3 regions of the Thalassotalea atypica genome follow, and region 3 is predicted to be linked to each of the others. Evidence: predicted binding sites of a transcription regulator. Region 3 holds the regulator's gene; each other region holds the start of a gene.

Region 1 (3,290 bases), 480 kb from region 3:
TTGAAGTCTATCAACAAGAAGGTCTGTTTGGACTGGTTTGCGTAGAAAGGCTTTAGCACCTAAAGACAAGACTTTGTTCTGCATTTCAGGTTGAATATCTGCAGATATAACAAAAACGGATACATCGATACCTTCAGACTTTATTCCTTCTAGAACGCCTATCCCATCTAACTCTGGCATCGTGAGATCAAGAAATAGAACATTAATACTATTTGTTCGTAAGATATCTAACGCTTCGAGGCCATTTTTTGCCAACTGGACATCCTTTGACAATTGTTCAGGTAGACTACGTAATACTTGCTTACGCGCCATATTAGAGTCATCACAAATAAGAACTGACGAGCCCATCAAGTAAACTTCCTTTATTTATTGTTTTTGTTGTTAAAATTAATTTACATTAAAATCATCCATTTGTTAATGGATAAATAATAAGATTTTCTTATGGTAATGGCAAAATTATGACTTAAATCAAATATATCAATATGTTGCTGAAGAACAGATGACTAACTCAAAAATAAGGGCTGTAGAATTTACTTGAGAGGAAAGAGAATAATTTTGTTAGCCAATAATAAATAGCAAAAACATTATCGAGGCTATACCTGACAACCCATATAAAATGGCCATTTTCAAATGATCTTTACTTAATTTCATGGTCCTCTCCATCAGCTTTTGAAACATACGACATGAGCACCACTTTAAACGCCCCTTCCTGGTCAAAAAACATACAATTATTATGCCAAAAGGTTAAAACTACACCTGCTATACGATTACTCTGATGATTGGCCTATCGGTATTATCCATGTGTATATTTATCTGACACTATAATGACCGTAAGGTTTATTATTTTTCTATCGGATTAAAGCATATTCTTTAAAATTGCTTTTTGTAGCTATTCGTTTGATATCGCATCAATGATGTTAATACTGAGGACGAGGACTTTAGAAATATTAACCATTAACGAATATATAGACTGTGGCTTTTTAACCAATATTGGGCCTCTTTGTAATTCGGACAATATTGTTTTACCAATTGCCAAAATTCTTTGGAATGATTGAGAAAAATTAAGTGGCTCAATTCATGGATAATTACGTAATCAACCACCCTTTTAGGGCACATCATTAATAAGTAATTAAAACTAAGCTCCGCACGATTATTACAGCTACCCCAACGCGCTTTATACCGCTTAAAAACCACTGACTTATACTTCAATGACATTAACGCCGCTTGAGCTGATAATCGACTACCAATATATATGCTTGCTTGATTCTTTAGCCATTGTTCGTAAACAAATTGGGCCTGCTCTTGCTGATTATTACCACGTGGCTTCTGTTTATCACACACTCGAAGACTAATAATTAATGATTCATTTTCTATAGATACATTGGAGGTAGATGAACCCACAATTGTCAATACTTTGTTTTCGCCCAGAAATGGCACAACACTGCCCGATTCAAAGCTGATCCGATGTTGACTCTTAGCTAACTTCTGCTCATTAACTTTTGCTTCTAGCCATGCACTCTTTGTTTGTACAAATTTTTCGATGTACCGTTCACACAGTTCAATAGGCGCTCGAACTGTGATCTCACCTTGTTTGACTTGCAAAGCTAAAGTTTTACGTCTCGCACTTCTAATAATGTCATAATTGACGTGTTGCATTGTCGTTACGCTAATATGGGCTGCACAATTATGCAGCTTTCTCAGGTGACTTTGCCTTACTTTTACTCGCTGTTGGCTTTAATTTTACTTTTCCCGAAGGTGAAGCTTCAGGACTCTCCTCAGGCTTATCAACAGACTTAACCACTTTAGGTTTCTTAGCTTGTAGTGCGATAAGCACATCTTCTCGATGTTGGGCAAAGAAAATACTCAGTTCTTCTGTCATTTTTTCAGACAATTCGATTGGTGCACTCGCTAGCATTTCAGACAGATTATCTGCCATATCTAGCATCTTGTCGTATTCGTCCGCCGCTTTCTTATCCATAAATGTTTGCACCTCCACACCATTTCTAATCACGACAAATCGACTTTCTACTGCCATATGTTTCCCTTATTTTCATTTGCATTTAACGGAATTAAACCGCCAACAAAACTGTATAAAACAACAGTACCACATTCAAACGGTCTTCACCATGTGTTTATTATCATAAACCAAAGGCTGAAAAATCATAGTTGATATACGTTAAACAATGTCAATTTATCACTGATTGTAAAAATTGATGTCCGCGCCGTTATATCACCGACTCTATATCAACGCTGGTTCAATACCTTATCGATGAGTGGTAGGTTTTATGAGGTATAAATATTTACATTCACCTTGCTCACATTAACAACTTTTCTGCGCTTTAGGCCCACTATATAGGTGTGCTTAGCAATAAAAGGCACCGCTTAAAAATAAATCAGGAGAATAACCATGAACAAAGTTAAAACATCAGCAGTAGCATTAACCACAAGTATTTTTTTAATGGCAGCAAGTGCACCATCATTTGCTTTGGATAGACAAGTCGAAAACGCATTGATCAAAGTGTGTAAATCCACCTTGAGCGACAAGCCAATCCGTTTAAAAAATGCGATGGATGACTACAATTTAAAAATGCGTAATGTTGCCTTAAATGTGATGTGTAATGGAGATGACATCGTCGCATTTGCTGAAAAAAATGGCTCACATAAAATAGCAGATCGCCTTCACAACAGTGTTGGTAAAGTTAAAATCACTGACGTAGCTAAACTGAGTAAAATCAATGTTAACTTTGAATAATAAAAGAAGAACGTCATGCCTCAATTAAAACCTAAGCGTGTGCTCATTGAAGTCTAATGAGCGCACAACTTAGCGTTATAATAATTGCGTTAATGATGATTGATAACTAACATTCTCTTCACATTAACTGGATTAGTTTCCCGCAAACCGAATTACACAAATCATATTATTTTAAACAGTCGTCAAATAGCTCGACATCAACTAATTCACCTATTTCAACTCGGCCACGATCTTGCTCAAGTATAATGAAACAGTTCGCCCTTGCAATACTCGATAAAATGCCAGAGCCTTGCGAACCTGTACTTGCTACTTCCATTTCTCCTTGCGCATTCACAGTAACAACACCGCGTTGAAAGTCGGTACGTCCTCGAGATTTTTTTAACAGCGTTGTCGTTTTCACTTTAAAACGTTGGCGCTTTATAGGCGCTGCATTTTGGAGCTTGTGGATGCCATGAACAGAAAGTTGATAAAATGTTGCCAACGCTGATACCGGGTTGCCAGGAAGTCCGAAAAAGATACTGTTAGCCAATTTGCCGAA
Region 2 (3,290 bases), 1.1 Mb from region 3:
CCGACTATCAACATGCTCGCTTTCACAGGAGTCTAGCCACATCGCCCAGTTTTGATCGGCAACTCTAGCGAAAAAGTTTGTATGACTAGCACTATCTCCAAAATGAATTGGCGAAGATGTCATGGGCGAATTATTATTTAATTTAGGTAATTTAATCACAGTTCAATGCGTTGAAAAAGGGTATTACTTAAAGGCTTTAATGCTAATAAGATACTGGTAGCTATAGGTTAAGCAGGGTATCATATCGGCAATTTTATAACTTTCAACTATAGATTGTTAATCAATAAAATCCTACCAAAGATTAAAGAGAAAAATATGGGCATTATCAAACAACAAGATTTCATCGAGAGTATTGCCGATGCGTTGCAATATATATCTTATTATCATCCATTAGACTTTGTTCAAGCACTTGAAAAAGCGTATCACAAAGAAGAAAGCACAGCAGCGAAAGATGCTATTGCACAGATTCTAATAAACTCAAGAATGTCAGCCATGGGCAAGCGTCCAATTTGTCAAGATACCGGTATTGTTACTTGTTTTGTTAAAGTCGGTATGGCGGTTAAGTGGGACGCAACTGACTTAACTGTGCAACAAATGGTTGACGAAGGTACACGTCGTGCTTATTTAAATCCTGACAATCCTTTACGCGCGTCAATCGTTGCCGATCCTACGGGCAAACGAATCAATACCAAAGATAACACGCCGTCAGTTGTTCATATTGAAATGGTCGCTGGTGATGAAATTGAAGTGATGATAGCGGCTAAAGGCGGCGGTAGTGAAAACAAAACCAAAAGCGTGATGCTTAACCCAAGTGACTCAATTGCTGACTGGGTAGTAAAAACACTACCAACCATGGGAGCTGGTTGGTGTCCACCGGGGATGTTAGGTATAGGCGTAGGAGGCACAGCTGAAAAAGCAGGTGTACTTGCGAAAGAAAGCTTAATGGATCCAGTAGATATTCAAGAGTTAATTGAACGTGGTCCAGAAAATGCGGAAGAAGAGCTGCGTTTAGAAATTTACGAACGTGTTAACAAGTTAGGTATTGGCGCGCAAGGGTTAGGTGGGTTAACGACAGTGGTTGATGTTAAAATTAATGCGGTACCAACACACGCAGCATCAAAACCTGTCGTGATGATCCCAAATTGTGCGGCAACGCGTCACGTTCATTTTCATCTAGATGGCTCTGGCCCTGCGAATTTAACGCCACCTAAACTCGAAGAATGGCCTGATATTACATGGGAAGTCGGTGATGACGTTCGCCGTGTAAATGTTGATGACTTGAAAAAAGCTGACGTGAGTGACTGGAAAACTGGTGAAACGGTGTTACTTTCAGGCACTATTTTGACTGGACGAGATGCTGCCCATAAACGAATTCAAGATATGTTATCAAAAGGCGAAACTCTACCTGTAGATTTCACCGACAAGTTTATTTATTACGTAGGTCCAGTTGATGCCATCGGCGATGAAGCAGTTGGACCTGCTGGCCCAACAACGGCAACACGCATGGATAAGTTCACTGAAATGATGCTTAACGATACTGGTCTTTTAGGTACAATCGGTAAAGCAGAGCGTGGCCCTGCCACTTGTGAAAGCATCAAAAACCACAAGTCAGTTTATTTAATGGCAGTTGGCGGAGCGGCTTACTTAGTGTCAAAAGCGATCAAAAAAGCGAAAGTGGTAGCATTTGAAGAACTAGGCATGGAAGCGATTTACGAATTTGAAGTTGAAGACATGCCAGTAACTGTGGCTGTTGATAGCACAGGTGAGTCTGCTCATGTAACCGGGCCGCAAATTTGGCAAAAGAAAATTGAAGTGATGGACGCATAATCATTCATATCGATTAGTTCATAAAATTGTATTTTAAAAGCACTCGCAAGGGTGCTTTTTTATGCACGTAATTCAATGGTGCTAAAAACGTACTTAACGAATGGATCATTTCGTGCTTTAATACTGTAAAAATAAACAGTTTAAAGTGCCATTATGCTTGAATTAACTTCTTTTCTTGAGTCTTATAATTTTACCCACGTGTTAATTCTCTCTCTATTTGTCTATGCAGTCATTGCGACTTTTGTTTTGTATCGTCATCAGAAAAACTTAACGAAGTTACTGCTAGAAAAACAGCTCCAGTGTGAGGAGCAAAATAGCACGACACAAAAACATTACCTTGATGGGCAAATCGCTGATTTAAGAATGAAGCTGATGAGACAATCTGCGGATCAAAATGAAAAACACCAGCAGCTTATTCATCAACACCAACAGTCTTTGCAACAAATGCTGCAAAATCATCAACAGAGTTTCCTACAAAACCAATTAAAATCGATAGATCAAATTACTGAGCACCTCAATAAAACCAGTCGTAGTAACCGCGAAGAACTGGCAAGTAATATGAGCAAACTTGCTGAAACAACCGATAAACGCCTGTTGGAAATTAGCGGACAAGTGGATAAACGTTTAAATGAGGGATTTGAGAAAACCACCAAAACATTTAACGATATTTTAAAACGTTTAGCATTAATTGATGATGCGCAAAAGAAAATTACCGAGCTTTCAAGCAATGTTGTCAGTCTCCAAGAAGTTCTTGCAGATAAACGCTCACGCGGCGCTTTTGGTGAAGTGCAACTAAATGCTTTAATAAGGAATGTTTTACCTGAAAATCAATTTGCGCTGCAGCATACCTTGTCTAACGGCAAAGTGGCGGATTGCGTCTTATTTTTGCCTGAGCCAACAGGAAATGTCGTTATCGACTCTAAATTTCCTCTTGAAAGTTATCGAGTACTTACCGACATTCATGCAGAAGAATTATTACGTAAAAACGCAGCGAAGCAATTTAAAACCGACATTAAAAAGCATATCAATGATATCGCCAGTAAATATTTAATTGAACATGAAACCGCAGAAGGGGCGGTTATGTTTATCCCAGCAGAGGCGGTGTTTGCTGAAATACATGCCCACCATAGTGACTTAGTGGATTATGCAAATAAACAACGAGTATGGCTTGCTTCACCCACCACGCTAATGGCGATATTAACAACGGCAAGAGCGGTGATTAAGGATGAAGCAACGCGACAACAGGTGCATATTATTCAAGCGCACTTAGGTGAGCTATCGGTTGATTTTGAGCGCTTTAAGGGAAGATTTAATAACTTAGCGCGGCACATTGATCAAGCCGCAACCGACGTTAAACAGATTCATACTTCAGCAGATAAGATCAGCAAACGATTTGATAAAATTGAACAGGTCGAATTAAGTGAAACTGACGATGCGAAGCAAGCACCGTCAAATTTAGTGGG
Region 3 (3,290 bases):
ACTACTGGCATATAGCCGTGATCTTTACCACAAAGCTCTGCACACTGACCACGATAGACACCTGGCTGATCAACAATGGTCCATGCTTCATTGATAAAGCCAGGGTTTGCATCTTGCTTCACCGCAAAAGCAGGTACCCACCAAGAGTGAATAACATCATCTGAAGTGATTAAGAATCTCACTTTTTTATTGACTGGAATAACGAGATGCTTATCAACTTCAAGCAGGTAATTTTCCCCTTTTTCAGTTGATTGACCATCGAGGTTGTCGTATTGGTCGCGAGGGGTAGAGAGAACAGAATAGAATTCAATGTCTTGATCGAAATACTTATAGTGCCATTTCCATTGAGAGCCGGTGACTTGTATGGTGATATCTGAATTGTCATTATTCTCCATCTCAATCAATGTGCTTGTGGCAGGAACCGCCATCGCAATGAGAATAACAATTGGTATTGCCGTCCAAAGTATTTCAACTTTCGTACTTTCATGAAAATCAGCAGGCTTTACCCCTTTCGATTTACGATGAAATGCCATCGACCAAAACATAGCACCAAAGACTATGACACCTATAGCTGTACAAATGTACAATGCCAGCATATGAAGATCATATACTTCCTTACTTACCGCAGTTACGCCTTCAGTAAGGTTTAACTCCATCTCGGCCCAAGCTGAACTGGAAAGCAAACTCCCCAACAACAGCCAACCTAGGTTACGTCTTTTCACTCGACATCTCCTCTACCCTTTTTAACACAGAAACAGAAAAACAGAGCGAAAGATACAGCTTTCCGCAGGGCGTAATTTCTGTTTAATTTTGGTTGAAATTGTGATGTAAGATGAGATTAGCGCACTCACATCTATTCTTATTATTTATGTTTATTTTCCACTCTAGAATTACTTAATTTTTATACAAGGTCTAGTGTTTTGTTGATTCAAGTCAAAGTTTTTCCTTATAAAACATATGAGTAAAAACTCTAACGAAGATAGAGTTAAAGCTCAAAAAACAGACGCAGCCTGTATCTTTATTGACCAGGAAGATTCTAAGAGGAAGAGATAGTGAGGAAGAAAATAAAACTTTAGAAAAAGAAAAATAATAAAAAAGGGCTTTAAAATAAGCCCTTTTAATGGTTAAAAAACAACCAAGCGCTGTGATTAATACATTACATCCAATCGGCTGCTCTGATCACCCCAACAGCAATACCTTCAACATTGAAGTGCTGGTTAGCTAAATCCACTTTAATCGGTGAAAAATCTTCATTTTCAGCATGCAAATATACGATATTTCCATCGCGTTTAAATCGTTTGACAGTGACATCCTCTTCAACTCGCGCGACGATCACTTGACCATTTTTAACATCAGTTGTTTGGTGAACCGCAAGGAGATCACCATCTAGAATGCCTATATCCTTCATGCTTTCGCCATTTACCCGCAGTAAATAATCTGCTGCTGGATGGAACATATTGCCATCAATTTTATAATGTTCTTCTACATGTTCTTGAGCAAGAATAGGCTCACCGGCTGCAACGCGGCCAATAAGTGGAATACCTTCAGCCTCTATAAATTCTTCTGCTAAACGAATACCTCTAGAGGTGCCGGGCAGCATTTCAATATACCCTTTTTTAGCCAGCGCTTTTAAGTGTTCTTCCGCTGCATTAGCGGATTTAAAACCAAAAAAATCAGCTATTTCAGCACGCGTTGGCGGCATACCTGTTTCGGAAATTTTATCTTTAATCAGATCAAATATTTGTGACTGACGCGTGGTAAGTGCTTTCATCCTGAGCCTGTTATTTTATACAGCATTACTGTCAGTATATACAGGCCCATGATAAGTGCAAGCACTTCGTTAGAGTTTAATTGTCGTTATCGTTTCAAAGTAGGTCATTAATGGCCCACTTCTGTATTCAACTTACTATTTTCATCGATATGAGTATTGATAAATTTTAGCGATTCAAATAAGAATTTATTTCGTGATTGCCCCTTTGATAACCAGTGGTCTTCACCTTCTAGTTCAATAAACTTGCTATCTTTGTCCCCTAGTGAGACCAATTTCTTGTAAAACTTCTTAGATTGAAATAGTGGAACAACAGTATCTTCAGTCCCATGCATAAGCAGTACCGGTAACGTCTTTTTTGAAACGAGATGAAATGGAGATATTTTGTGTAGATCTTCAAACGCCGTTTTACCTATGTTTTTGCGCCAGTAGCTAAAACCTGATTTTTGTTCCTTAGCATGCAAATACATATCACCTAAATTACTAACGCCAGCAAATGAGACGGCGCACTGATAAAGCTTGTATTTTACGGTTGCGCTGAAAAGTGCAACATATCCTCCGTAACTGCTACCCACCACACATATTCTTTTGGGATCGACAAGCCCTGCTTCAATTAATGAATGAACACCTTCGTCAATATCATCCTGCATCCGTTTGCCCCATTCACCATGACCGCTTCTCTTAAATTTTTTGCCGTAGCCAGCAGAGCCGCGATAATTGGGCTGAAACACGGCAAACCCCTCTGAAGCATAAAATTGTCTGATCCAATCAAAGCTCATCACGTCCCGCATTTCTGGTCCTCCATGTGGAAGAACGATTAATGGTGGCTTTTGTGCGTCACCTGCAGGCATTGTCAAAAAACTATGGATCTCGACATCATCAGATGTTTTATATCGATAACTTTTAACATGGCCTAATGCGGATTTGTCCTTTATGGGGAAGCCTTCCGCAAGGGGCTGTATGCTGCCGGCTTTTCTATCATATAAGGTAAAGCGTTCTGGGTATTTTTCACCTGACAGGTAGATAATAAATCGCTCTTTATTTCGGTCATAAGAGGTAATATCAATCTGTGCATGCTGATAAGTTGCCTTTAAATCTGCCTGCACTTGCGCTAGTTGCTGGTCAAAGTAGTAGTATTCTGGATAGTCTTCAAATGACACAACCCCCACAACTTGCTGGTTATGATAATCCCAAATAGTATCTTCGATATCATAGGGTGCATTTTCTATCACAACTTCCGACTGGCCTACCACACCCTGTTCTACCTTCGCTTTCACTAAAATGGCTAAGTCATCATACTGCCAATAATAAATGGTTTTTCTGTCAGGGCTCATATTGACGATGACGGGCTTAAAGTTCTCTTCCTTACCGCCTTTTATCGTGGTTAATCGAATGAAATCATGCTCTAAATCGCTACGGTAAAAATTGACCCATTTGTCTTTCTCCCCTAGGTATCTTTGATAGCTATAGACCTCACCATTATCATCAGTCAGCCAGTCTTCTGCATTATGCTCTTCAAATA

Evidence for each region. The regulator LexA, encoded in region 3, represses DNA repair genes until DNA is damaged. The targets are predictions, from matches to a motif close to TACTGTATNNNNATACAGTA.
Region 1: the regulator LexA is predicted to act here: its motif matches at 2,085-2,104, upstream of QUE03_RS03435 (YebG family protein).
Region 2: the regulator LexA is predicted to act here: its motif matches at 1,949-1,968, upstream of QUE03_RS06475 (DNA recombination protein RmuC).

Annotation. Positions count from the first base shown of each region.
Region 1 covers NZ_AP027364.1:732,759-736,048, reverse strand. The annotation lists gene QUE03_RS03445 (response regulator) at 1-348, opposite strand, end outside; gene QUE03_RS03440 (M48 family metallopeptidase) at 955-1,656, opposite strand; gene QUE03_RS03435 (YebG family protein) at 1,685-2,035, opposite strand; gene QUE03_RS03430 (DUF3718 domain-containing protein) at 2,408-2,752, shown strand; gene moeA (molybdopterin molybdotransferase MoeA) at 2,919-3,290, opposite strand, start outside.
Region 2 covers NZ_AP027364.1:1,392,334-1,395,623, forward strand. The annotation lists gene pabB (aminodeoxychorismate synthase component I) at 1-123, opposite strand, end outside; gene QUE03_RS06470 (fumarate hydratase) at 316-1,827, shown strand; gene QUE03_RS06475 (DNA recombination protein RmuC) at 1,981-3,290, shown strand, end outside.
Region 3 covers NZ_AP027364.1:254,247-257,536, reverse strand. The annotation lists gene coxB (cytochrome c oxidase subunit II) at 1-722, opposite strand, end outside; gene lexA (transcriptional repressor LexA) at 1,157-1,771, opposite strand; gene QUE03_RS01115 (alpha/beta hydrolase family protein) at 1,879-3,290, opposite strand, start outside.